Linked DNA regions of Pelobacter seleniigenes DSM 18267. The protein of the gene in region 1 interacts with the protein of each later gene in a pairwise test. Links are inferred from orthologs where the notes say so. Each region holds a gene or a part of one and is shown on either strand. Other genes may lie near its edges.

Region 1 (6,479 bases):
CAGGTCGGGTTGCGCCAGATTGAGCTGCGCAGAACCGGTCAGAGTCGCTGGCGGTGTTTGCAGGCTGAGTTGATCAATCCGCAATTGAGCATTTTGCAGACGGAGCCGGGTCTGAAGATTTTCACAGAGCAGGTCCGTCCCACCGCTTTGCACGCGTACGACCTTGTGAACCGTCAGCCGGTCGATCTCCACATCAAAAAAATCGACAAATCCGGGAGCTAATGGCCAGCTCGGCAGGTTGATATCCGGGCTCGCATCAGTGTCCGGAGCGGCCTCCGTCGCCACCAGCCGGACTTCACCAAGCTCCAGGGTCGCAATCCGAATATGTAGCGGCCAGAGCTTGATCAAACGGCTGTCAGCGCTCAGCCGATCAATCAAAATCCGCTCCGTACCAGAATTGACCCTCACCTCACCGAGCTCCAGCGAGTCCAGCAATGTTCCGTCAATCTGGCCGACAGTGATGTCCTGTCCGCTCCAGACCAGGGCATGTTCAACCAGCCAACGGGTGCCGGCAGCGGTATTGAAAAGCCAACCGCAGCCAGCAAGCATTGCCGTGGTCACCAGGATCAGGCCTGCCAGAATGACACTGAGCCTTACCATCCGATCCCCACACTGAAATGAACCCGATATTTATTCTTTGGTTCCCCGACCTGGCGCGCAAGATCAAGCCGTAGCGCACCGATCCGGGTATAATAGCGCAGCCCGATCCCGGCCCCCTGCTTCAATTCATAATCATTGAAGGAATTAAAGGCATTGCCGATATCATAGAACATGGCCACTCCGTAATCTTTGAAAAAGCGCCGTTCCAATTCCATTGATGCGGCCAGCATATGCTGGCCGCCAACCACATTGCCATCCTCATCCTCCGGACCCAAAGATTGATAGGCATAACCGCGCACGGTTTTGTCGCCACCAGCAAAAAACCGTAGTGAGGCCGGTAAGGTATCGAAGGGATCGTCGAGCCAGGTGGTTCCCCCTTGCAAGCGCACCAGTAAACTGAAGTTTTCGGAAAGCGGTTGCAATCCGGTCACCTGGCCGATGAGCTGAACCAGACTGGTATCAGACACCACACTCTGTTGGCTCCCCTGCAGGGTCAGCTTGGCCTGAAATCCCCGCCGGCCCTGCAGTGGATCATCCACCGCGGTCCAGGCCAGCCTGATCCCCGGCAGCAACAGTTCGGAGGCGTCCTCTTCGTCGGCAATGCGGGAAAATTCGGAGCTGTAACGAATAAACAGCGATCCGCTCAGACGTTTCGACAAGGCTCTCTGGTATTCGATTTCGCCAAACAGTTCCCGGCTGAGATAGCTGTCGGTATCTTCCCGGTTGATACCGGCATGGAGCAAAAGCTGGCTGTCGATGCGTCTGGAATCGGGGATAATATAGGTCGACAGCAGAGACTGCTGGCGTTCGGCAAGAAGGATATTTCCCTTGAATTCGTGCCCCCGCTGCAGCAGGTTTAAATTCCGATAGCGGAGCGAAAGCCGCCCTCCGGTATCTGTGCCATAACCGATTCCGGGACGTAGTTGATGCCTGGGCATCGGATCCAGTTCGACCAGAACCGGGACGACCTGATCCTTTTTTTCTCCCAGCAGGGGCCTGACCGCAGCTGTTTTAAAAAGATCCGCATTGATAAAATTCAACTGACTCTGATTCAACAGCCGATAACTGAACTTTTCCCCTTGGTTGTAGCTGAGAAAGCGGCGTAGAAATTTGTCCGGGTAACTCTCCTCACCGGAAAACCGGGTTTCCCCAAAACGGTATCTGGCCCCCGTATTCAAGGTTAAAACAATGGCGGCAGTCCTTTTTTCTAGGCTGACACGGATTTCGTGTGCACTGTAATCGGCATCAAGAAATCCACTGTCTAAGGCCTCCTGCTGAAGGGTGCTCTTGCCCTGCTCGTAACTGCGTTGCAGCAGAATATCGCCAACCCGCAGTGGAAACGCGGCCACAGCCTGCTGCAGACCGGTATCGGTTTCTCCGGGGCCGCGCAGCTTGACATCCAAACTGGTCACGCGCAATGGCTCCCCGGCAGCTACGGTTACGGTTAAGACAAACTCGTCGGCATGCCGGCTGACGGAAGTGTTGATCTGCGGATAAAAATACCCGTAAGGCTCAAGAATATCTTTCACTTTTTGCGGCAGGCGTTGTTGATAACGGTTCAGCCAATTCTGGTTGATCTGGTCGTTCTTTACAATCCCCGGCGGCAGGTCCAGTCCCGTGGCAAGAATGCTTTTGAGCTCCTTGTCGACCCCGTCGATGTCCATGCGCAGACTCTCGGCGCAGCCCACGGAAGCCGCCATCTGGAAAAACAGTAAGAAGAGAAGAAAACGGGTCATGAGGACTCATTTCAGCAGGATATCAGTAAGCCGAAAGGATCATTTGTCAGCCGACGGTAACAAACCAACACTTTCGCTCAATACAAGGGCTCTGTCCACAGTCCATTGTAAAGCATCTTTGCCAGTTCTTCAAAAAACGGCCCGTTCAAACAGCCTGCGACCGGTAACAGAGTCGTGAAATTTGAAAAGCCCACCTAGCCTGTTATACTTTTCCCAACCGAATGATAAAAACTATAGAATTTTACTTATGCAACGTCTAAACCGCCCTCTCCTTTTCGGGGAGGTTCTTTTTGATATTTTTGCCGATAAATCCGTCATCGGCGGGGCTCCGTTCAACGTCGTCCGCCATCTCAAAGGTTTCGGATTAGAACCTCTGTTCATCAGCCGCATCGGCATGGACGAACTTGGTCAGCAGATCCTGGCACGGATGAGACACTGGCAGCTCGATACCTCCGCGATCCAGCTTGACCCGGACCATGAAACCGGTCAAGTGTGGGTCGCGGAACAGGCTGGGCAGCCGAGCTATACCATCAGGGAAAATCAGGCCTACGACCATATCCAGCCGGTCTCATGCAAAGGAGACCAGGACACTGTGTTCAACCTGATCTACCATGGAACCCTGGCCCTGCGCGAAGAGAACAACCGCAACACCCTTGCAAAAATCACTGCCGAGTTGCAAAGCCCAATCTTTGTCGACCTGAATTTGCGTCAACCCTGGTGGCAGCCGGAAATCGTTCAGACAGCACTGCAGAACGCAACCTGGGCAAAAATGAGCCTTGATGAACTAAGAGAGGTGACCGCCTTTTCCGGTATTGACATGTCCTCACTCGCCGCTGCCGCCAAAACAGTCACCGCGCGCTACCGGCTGAAAACACTCTTTATAACCGACGGCGAAAACGGCAGCTACTGCTGGCAAGATGGTGCTATGGACTATCAAGCGGCGCTGGAACACCACTCCTTCAAGGACAGTGTCGGGGCCGGAGATGCCTTTACCGCCGTTTGTATCCTCGGCTTACTGAATGGCTGGCCGACGAAATTGAGCCTGGCAAGGGCAGCGGCCTTTGCTGCCGCGATTTGCGGAGAGCGCGGCGCATTGCCCAGCGATGAAGCTCTCTACCGAACGATCTCCGCAGGATGGGAAGCAGGTGCAGAAAGATAAGGGACTATACATCGTATTAATCAGTATTCACGGCCTGATCCGCGGGAAGGACCTGGAACTGGGGCGCGATGCGGACACCGGAGGGCAAACCAAATATGTAGTCGAATTGGCCAGAGCCCTGGGCCAGCATAAGGACGTCGAACGGGTGGAGCTGTTCACCCGTAAGATTGTCGACGAGCGGGTTGCGGAAGATTATTCCGTTGATGCTGAACCTCTCGGCGACAACGTGCATATCATCCGCTTAGCGTGCGGACCACGTCGCTATATTAAAAAAGAAAGTCTGTGGCCGTATCTGGATATTTTTTCCGATAACGCCATCAAGCATTTCAGGAAAATGCGGGCCGTTCCGGATTTGGTCCATGCTCACTATGCAGACGCCGGCCTGGTTGGTGCCAATCTGTCCAATATCCTCGGAGTCCCCCTTATCTTTACCGGGCACTCCCTCGGCCGCGAAAAAAAGCGCCGCCTGCTTGAGAACGGGTTGACCGAGGAGACCATCGAAAAACGCTACAATATGGCCAGACGCATCGAGGCCGAGGAAGTCGCTCTCGATAACGCCATCATGGTCATTGCCAGCACTCAGCAGGAAACCAGCCAGCAGTATGCCGACTATGAAAATTATCGGCCCGATCAGATGCGGGTTATTCCGCCTGGTGTCGATCTGGACAGGTTCTATCCGCCCAGTCGCAGAGGCCGTTATCCGGCCGCGATCAGTTACTTGAAAAGATTTCTGAGCGAACCGACCAAGCCCTGTATCCTCGCCATCTCCCGAGCCGATGAGCGCAAAAACATTATCTCCCTGCTCAACGCTTACGGCACCAGTCAGCAACTGCAGGAGCTGGCCAACTTGATCATTATCGCCGGGAATCGGGACGATATCCGCCACATGGATAAAGGGACCAGGCAGGTTCTCGAAGGCCTGCTGCTGGGGATTGATAAATTCGACCTGTACGGCAAGGTCTGTTACCCAAAGCAGCACAATCCCGACGACATTCCCGAGTTGTATCGACTCGCAGCCAGGTTTCACGGGGTCTTTATCAATCCAGCGCTGACCGAACCTTTCGGATTGACCCTGATAGAAGCGGCCGCCAGCGGTTTGCCCATTGTCGCCACCAACGACGGCGGTCCCCGGGACATCATCGATAATTGTCATAACGGGATTCTGATTGACCCGTTGGATGAAGAGCAAATTTCCACGGCACTGACTGAAATCCTCGGCACCCGGGACACTTGGCGGACATCTGCGGCCAACGGTCTGAAAGGGGTCAAAAAGCACTATTCCTGGGACGGTCATGTTCGCAAATACCTCAGCAACCTGAATAAAAAACTCCGGCAACGCAAAGTCAACAAGCTGTTCGCAGCCAGAAAAACTGTGATTCCTGCGGCCAGGAAGCTCTTGGTCAGCGATATCGACAATACCTTGCTTGGGGATCGGGCTGCCGCGGCCAGGATAGCCGAGGTGCTGCGCGCCAGTCAGGGTCAGCTCGGTTTTGCCGTCGCAACCGGCAGGCGGGTTGAAAGCGCCAGGGCAATCCTCAAGGAATGGAATATCCCGGAGCCGGACATCTATATTTCTGCCGTAGGGACCGAAATTCATTACAAAGGCAAGGAACCGCGGCTGGACCGAAACTGGGCCAACCACATCTCTTATCAATGGGAACCGGACAAAGTCCGCAGTCTGCTGGACAACTTGCCGGGCCTGGTGCTGCAGGAAAAGCGGGAACAGCGGCAGTTTAAAATCAGTTATTTCTATGATCCGGACAAAGCACCTAAAGCTGGAGAGATGCGGCGAATTCTGCGCAACAACAACGTTCACGCCAAGCTCATCATGTCCCATGGCCAGTATCTTGATGTCCTGCCGATCAGGGCCTCCAAGGGACATGCGGTCAGGTATCTGGCGATGAGTTGGGGGTATGAATATGAAGACATCCTGGTTGCCGGCGATTCCGGCAACGATGAAGAAATGCTCAACGGCAACACCCTCGGGGTTGTGGTCGGCAACTACAGCAAGGAACTCGGACGGCTGAGAGGGAAGCATGCCATCTATTTCGCGACCGCCACCTACGCTGATGGCGTGCTCGAAGGCATGCGGCACTATGATTTTCTCGACAATTTGCCAGAGGGTTGAAAAACCGCCTGCCCTGCCCATGGAGTGGTGCCTCATGAACAATGCCAGCCGGTTCGATTCTTGATTTCAGAAGAGCGGGGAAAACGCATTTATCGAGCCTCCCTGAAAAAATCTGCACTGTGATTTTTTCAACAACCCGCTGAGAAAGGACGCTAACCATGCTGAACAAACTCAAGGAATTTCACAATAATCACCGCAGCGCTATCTATTCCCTGTTCCAACAGCTGCTGCAGAAAGAAAGCGAAGGATCTCCATTTCTGTTAAGGAGCGATATTCAGAAACTCTACAACGATTTCCTGGACTCCGAACAAGGGGCTCAGCTGAATAAGTCGATCATGAGCGAACTGTTTTCCAGCGCGCAGGAAATTTCTCGGAGCGAACCATGGATTTACCTGGCCGCGCGTGTCGCCATCGGCAAATTCCGCTACTTCCGTATTCATAGCGAAGAAGTCGAAATCGACGAGATCGATGTGACCGATTACCTGGAATTCAAGGAACGCCTGGTCGGCTATACTCCTCCTACTGATGAATTCCTCCTCGAGTTGGATATGACCCCCTTCAATCGTGATTTTCCCAAGCTGCAGGAACCCCGCTCTATCGGCAAAGGGGTTGAGTTTCTCAACCGCCAGCTGTCCAGCAAATTGTTTGTCGAAGCCAGTGACGGCGACCGGATGATGCTTAATTTTCTGCGCGTTCACCAGCACCGTGGGACACAGCTGATGCTTAACGGCATGGTCGATGACGTCGACAGCCTGCAGACGGCTTTGCGCAAAGGGGTGCGTTATCTCAATCAGGTTGATGCCGACGCCGAATGGGAGGACGTCCATGCCACCTTGGCCAGCTACGGTTTCCAGCC
Region 2 (6,362 bases), on another replicon or contig:
CTTCCTGCTGCTGATTCTGGCTGAGAACTTTGTCCACCTCAGTCCGGCCCAGCTGCAATCGCTGGTTTATCTGAAGTTGGCAGTATCAGGGCATTTGACCCTGTTTGTGGTGCGCTCCCGCAAAGCCTTCTGGGCTCCGCCATATCCGGCCAAAGTTCTGTTCGGGGCCATTTTGGGAACCCAGATTCTGGCTGCAGCCATTGTCGGTTTCGGCTTCCTGGTGGCGCCGGTGTCCTGGACTTTAATCGGTTATGTGTGGATTTACTGCCTGTTCTGGTTCCTCGTCGAGGACCGGGCCAAACTCTTTTTGTATAACCGGCTGGACGCGGGACAGCAACGTTCCACAGGGGTTGTCGGGAGTCCCAGGGAACATTTTTCATCCTGACCAAGCAATGAGCCGGAGCCTGCGCTCTGCTCTGATACGGCGCAGGCTCCGTAACTGTTATGGAGGAATATTATGAATGAATTAAAACAAGTCTTAGTCGTCTGTCAGTCAACCCAGGAATGTCGTAAGGCAGTCCGTTTCGGCACCATGATGGCGGAAAAATTCGGCTCGGAACTCTCGGTCCTGCATACCTATCATAATGTGTTCGGTCTGGAAGGCTGGAACCTGCCGATCCCCAAGCAGATGGTGGAAGATGGCTATCAGCAAATGCTTGACGAAACCAAGAAGAAGATCGGCCAGATGGTCAAGGCGGCCCGGGAAAAGGGAATCAAGGTCGAGGTGCTGGTCCGCGAGGGTAAGTTGATTGATGAGCTGTTCAAGCTGGTCGAAGCGGAGAAGATTGATCTGCTGGTGCTTCCTTCCCATCCGGAATGGCGCCTGGAACACTTCTTTTTCGGGCGTGAGAATGAAGCTATCCTGCGCAAATTGCCCTGTTCCGTTACTTTTGTGAACGAGCAATAGGCCTTTGAATGATGGCTTAAAAGACGACTTGCCGCTCTGCTGAGCGGTTTCGGAAAAAATAAAAGAACCCTGGCCGGCAAAGCTATCGGTTCTTTTATTTTTTCTGTTGCTGTGGTTAACTTCAGGACACTTTCGCCAGGACAGTATTCCGGGAAGATTTTCAACCCTTTCGGTAGCAACCAATTGAGAAGAAAAACCATTGACTTTACGACCTGATGACAGCCCGCGACGGGCAGCGTATGAAATTCTCCTCCGGGTGGCCGACGGAGCTTATGCAGACATGGTGCTGGATGCGGCTCTCAACCGTTCCACTTTGGACGGGCGTGATAAACGCCTGCTGACTGAACTGGTTTACGGGATTCTGCGTTTGCAGGGGCGGCTCGATTTCGCCCTGGCTCAATTCTGCAGCCAGCCCCTCAAACGTTTGCAGCCGGAAGTGTTGTGGCTGTTGCGGCTGGGCAGTTATCAATTACTGGAGCTGGACCGGGTGCCGGCCCATGCAGCGGTCAGCTCCACGGTTGACCTGGCCCGCGAAGTCGGTTTTGAGCAGGTGACCGGGTTGGTCAATGGGGTTTTGCGTGCCCTGGAACGGGGGCGGGCGGAGATCCCCTGGCCGCCGCCGGCCAAGATCAAGCCTTATCTGCAGCATGTCTGCAGTATGCCGGTCTGGCTGACCAAAGAGGTCATGCGCCAGCTGCCGAACGCCGAGGCGCAGGCGTTGGGGGAAAGCCTGACCGTCGCGCCGCCGCTGACCCTGCGGGTGAATACCCTGAAAATCGACCGGGATGCTTTTCTGCAGGCCTTGCAGGCCGCCGGGCATCAGGCGCGCCCCTGCCGTTATGCCGGCGCCGGGGTGATTGTCGAGCAGCGCGGCGAACAGCCGCTGCCGGGGGATGAGCAGGGTTGGTATCAGGTGCAGGATGAAGCGAGCATGCTGACCGCCGAACTGCTCAATGCCCGGCCCGCTCAGCGCATCCTCGATGCCTGCGCCGCACCGGGCGGGAAAACCACTGCGTTGGCCGCTTTGACTGACAACCGGGCCGAAATCATCGCGCTGGATAAATATCCGCAGCGGGTTGAACTGATCCGTCAGGGGGTGGCAAGGTTGGGCTGTCCGACGGTGACCGCGGCCGAATGCGATCTGACCCGGTTACCGGAATTCCTGGAGCCGCAGAGTTTTGATCGGGTCCTGCTCGATGCCCCCTGCAGCGGGCTCGGGGTGCTGCGGCGTAATCCGGAAGGGCGCTGGAACAAATCCTCGGCTAACCTCAGGGACCTGGCTGCGTTGCAGCAGCTGCTGCTGAACAATGTCGCCACCCTGGTCAGACCGGGCGGGTTGCTGCTGTATTCGCTCTGTACCTTCAGCCACTGTGAGACGGATGAGGTGGTGGAAGATTTTCTCGTCGCGCATCCGGACTTTGCGCTTGAGGATCTTCGTACCGAGTTTCCGGCCTGGCAGGACCTGTTTACCACAACGGGGACCATGCGGACTTATCCTCACCGTCACGACGGTATGGACGCCTTCTTTGCGGCACGTTTTCGGCGTTGCAATTAACGCCCTGCGCGCGGTAGAAATAGAGTTGTGCCTGGATCGTTTCACCTGATTGCGGGCCCCGGGTCCGCCGCGGTCGGGCCGCAGACACTTTTTCAATCGGATAGGCTGATGATTAAAATAGCTCCTTCTATTCTTTCCGCTGATTTCGCCCGACTGGGGGACGAGATCAAGGCCATTGACCGGGCTGGCGCCGATTATGTTCATATCGATGTCATGGATGGTCATTTCGTCCCGAATATCACCATTGGACCGCTGATTGTCGAAGCTGTCCGGCCGGTGACCGAACTGCCCCTTGATGTCCACCTGATGATCGAAAATCCGTCCCGCTATATTCCTGATTTCGCCAAGGCCGGCGCGGATCTGATTGTCGTTCATGCTGAAGCTGAAAAGCATCTGCATCGCACCGTGCAGCTGATCAAGTCCCTCGGCAAGAAAGCCGGGGTGTCATTGAACCCGGCCACGCCGCTCTGTACTCTCGATATGATCCTGCCCGATCTGGACCTGGTGCTGTTGATGACCGTCAATCCGGGCTTTGGCGGACAGTCGTTCATCGACAGTTGCCTGCCGAAGATCGCCCAGCTGCGGCGTCGAATCGACGAGCTCGGACTGGCTATCGAGCTGGAGGTGGACGGCGGCGTCAAGACTGATAACATTGGCAGCATTGCCGCCGCCGGGGCTGATGTCTTCGTGGCCGGCAGCGCCGTGTTCAACAGTGCTGACTACGCGGCCACCATTCATAGCTTGCGAACTTCCGCCGAACAGGAACATCCCTGCCGCGGCTGACCAGGAGATCCGATGTCTTTGCGCCATGTTCTGTTGTTATTGCCGCTGCTGCTGGTGGTGGGGTGTCTACCTGCACCTAAAATCGGCGCCGATCTGCCGAACCTGCTGAAGGGGTTCAGCGAGTCGATGCGCTGGAAAGATTATCAGACGGCGGCAGGCTATCTGGCTCCATCGGCCAGGGAGGCGTTTCTCAACGACTTTGTGGATGACAAGGATCTGCAGGTGGTGGGCAGCGAGTATAAAAATGTCAATATCCAGGACGATGATCAGAGTGCCCTGGCCACCTACGTGCTTGAATATTATCACCTGCCGTCGCCCCGCCTGCAGGAGTGGCACTGGCGGCAACATTGGATACATCTTCAGGAAAAGGGGGGTAAATCAGGGACTTGGGTGATCGAAGAGGCCCCTGACGAGCTACCTTGGAAACGCTGATATTGTCCTGGGTTTGAACTCCTAACAAGTTGTTTTTTCTTATCTTTATTCGTTTTTAGCGGGGTCCGTTCGGGGAAAAAATAGCCTTGATTTAAAACCTTTGTTTGTGGTATCTACCTGCATACTGTATACGATCCTGAACGCACTAAAATTGCCAGAGTATCTGGTTGATCTCCCCGTTTGGGGAAATTTCGACCTTCCTGCCGGGAAGGTCGAAGCAGGTCAGAGGAGGCCGGTTTGTCACAAGTTGCATTTTCCAGTTGGGGACGGCAGGTTATCGATAATCGTCAGGGCGGCACGGCTGAAGTCGACGTTGCCATGAAAAAACTCCCGGTGACCTTTGACGGCGAAAAGCAAATTGCCGCTTTCATGGGTTGGGACGGACTTATTCTCAATGATCCGTCCGTCGATGTTGTGGCCATGGCCGCTGAATATGCCCGCCGGGTCCAGGAAGATTTCTGCTGCGCAAAATGTTCACCGGGAAAAAAGGGCACCCGCGTCATGCAGGATACCCTGGCGCGGATCGTTGCCGGAGAAGGCACCGAGCACGACCTGGAGATCATCGAGAATATTGCCGAACTGCTGCAAAATTGTAAGTGTACCCTGTGCCAGACCTCGGCCGTGCCGATCATCGATACGGTCAAGCACTTCCGGGACGATTACCTGATGTATATCAACGGGACCCCGGAAGAGGCCAAAGCGGTTGATTACAAAGTTAAAATGACCGCACCCTGCCAGGATAAGTGCCCTGCCCATATTGATATCCCCGCCTACGTGGAAGCGATCAAGAATCGCCGCTTTGATGAGTCTCTTTCCATCATTCGAGAAAGCATGCCTCTGCCCGCGGTTTGCGGCCGGGTCTGTCCCCACCCCTGCGAGACCGCCTGTCGGCGGGCCAATGTCGATGAGTCGATCAATATCATGGTGCTCAAACGGACTGCGTCCGATTACGAATGGCAGCACCATCATCAGCCGCCCATGCAGCCGAAACCGAAAAAAGACAAGACTATTGCGATTGTCGGGGCCGGTCCGGCGGGACTGGCGGCGGCTTATTACCTGGCGATGGAAGGCTACCCCTGCACCATCTATGAAACCTTGCCGGAAGGTTTCGGCGGCGGCATGATCGCCGTTGGCATTCCGGCCTACCGGATGCCGCGGCATATCCTGCAGCGCGATATCGACATTATCTGTTCCCTCGGGGTGGAGATCGTTTATGACACCCGGGTCGGCAAGGATATCGGCCTGCTCGAATTGAAAGAAAAATATGACGCCGTGCTGGTCGCTCCCGGGGCGCACAAATCCAAGCCGATGGGGGTCGAAGGGGAGGACGAAGGCTATCAGGGCTTTTTGGCCGGTGGGATCGAGTTCCTCCGCGAAGCCTACATGGGTAAACCGACCGGGATGGGCAAGAAGGTCTGCGTCGTCGGCGGTGGTAATACCGCCATCGACTGTGTCCGGGTGGCCCTGCGCGAAGGGGCGGAGGAATCGGTGCTGCTCTATCGCCGGACCCGCAAGGAGATGCCCGCTGATACCTGGGAGATCGATGGGGCCGAGGAGGAAGGTGTCCAGTTTGAATTTTTGGTCCTGCCGAAGAAGATCATTGTCAACGAACAGCGCCAGGTGACCGGCGTTGAATGCGTGCGGATGGAGCTCGGTGAGCCCGACGACTCCGGGCGGCGGCGGCCGCAGCCGATCCCCGGCAGCGAGTTCATCGTCGAGTGCGACACCCTGATTCCGGCCATCGGCCAGGATCCGGATCTCTCCTTTATTACTGAAGAGAGCGGCATTTCCATCACCCGCTGGAATACCGTCGTCACCAAATTTGTGCCGTTGAAAAACGCTGCCGACCGCAGCCTGAACGATGTCATGGGCAATCCGCTGTCACGGACCCTGATGACCGATCGGGACGGGGTCTTCGCCTCCGGGGATGCCGAAATCGGCCCGTTGACGGTAGTGGCCTGTGTCGGCAACGCCCATCGGGCCGCCCGGGTTATTCAGCGCTGGCTGGAGGAGGGTGAAGCCTACCTGACGGACGAGGATTTTCACGAGGACATTCTCAGCCACCTCGGGGTTTACGACAAGAATGAGCCGGTCTCCTGGCTGGATGCCGTGCAGCGCTTCAATCAGAAAGAGGTCCATGGCAAGGAGCGCGCCAGTAAAGGAAATTATCGCGAAGTCGAACTCGGCTTCAGCGACAGCGAGGCGGTGCGGGAAGCTGAGCGTTGCCTGCGTTGCTATCGGGTGTCGATGATTGCTGTTTAACGGGATGAAATAATATCAAGAGGTTGTATCTGCAGTTGTTGTCTGCAATGGTCTTAAGACCGGATTCAGCCAGGATTTGAGGTGAGAGGAATATGGTCAACCTGACGATAGATGGCAAGACGATAAGCGTCCCCAAGGGAACCACAATTCTTGAGGCGGCACGGCGCTTGGATATTCATATCCCGACGCTGTGCTGGCTGGAAAAGATCTCGACGACCGGGGCCTGCCGAATCTGTGCCGTGGAGATCGAAGGCGTCGACCGGCCGATGACGGCCTGCAATACCCCGGTCAAAGAAGGCATCAAGGTCACCACCCAGTCCGAGCGCCTGACCAGAACCCGTAAGCAGATCATGGAACTGATCCTGGTCAATCACCCCCTTGATTGTCCGGTCTGCGACGCCGGCGGCGAATGTGATCTGCAGA

Evidence for each region.
Region 2: the proteins of N909_RS0122695 (region 1) and rpe interact in binary tests that used the Escherichia coli proteins (3 or more experiments, as listed by UniProt). The link is inferred for Pelobacter seleniigenes DSM 18267 from one-to-one orthologs.

What each region holds. Positions count from the first base shown.
Region 1 is NZ_JOMG01000005.1:314,751-321,229, reverse strand. The notes cover bases 1,619-4,539. They hold N909_RS0122695 (PfkB family carbohydrate kinase), read left to right. Parts: upstream 1,619-2,583; coding sequence 2,584-3,495; downstream 3,496-4,539. Other genes in these bases: N909_RS0122690 (HAD-IIB family hydrolase), read left to right, coding at 3,440-4,539; N909_RS0122700 (autotransporter assembly complex protein TamA), read right to left, coding at 1,619-2,336. In the rest of the region: N909_RS0122705 (translocation/assembly module TamB domain-containing protein), read right to left, coding at 1-600; more of N909_RS0122700, read right to left, coding at 594-1,618; more of N909_RS0122690, read left to right, coding at 4,540-5,623; N909_RS0122685 (sucrose synthase), read left to right, coding at 5,782-6,479. UniProt on the Escherichia coli protein: Catalyzes the ATP-dependent phosphorylation of fructoselysine to fructoselysine 6-phosphate. Functions in a fructoselysine degradation pathway that allows E.coli to grow on fructoselysine or psicoselysine.
Region 2 is NZ_JOMG01000002.1:993,408-999,769, reverse strand. What follows is about bases 1,604-4,407. They hold rpe (ribulose-phosphate 3-epimerase), read left to right. Parts: upstream 1,604-2,570; coding sequence 2,571-3,245; downstream 3,246-4,407. Other genes in these bases: N909_RS0107280 (FAD-dependent oxidoreductase), read left to right, coding at 3,915-4,407; N909_RS0107285 (hypothetical protein), read left to right, coding at 3,258-3,677; rsmB (16S rRNA (cytosine(967)-C(5))-methyltransferase RsmB), read left to right, coding at 1,604-2,462. Also shown: N909_RS0107305 (plasma-membrane proton-efflux P-type ATPase), read left to right, coding at 1-385; N909_RS0107300 (universal stress protein), read left to right, coding at 458-907; more of rsmB, read left to right, coding at 1,107-1,603; more of N909_RS0107280, read left to right, coding at 4,408-5,939; N909_RS0107275 (molybdopterin-dependent oxidoreductase), read left to right, coding at 6,032-6,362. UniProt on the Escherichia coli protein: Catalyzes the reversible epimerization of D-ribulose 5-phosphate to D-xylulose 5-phosphate.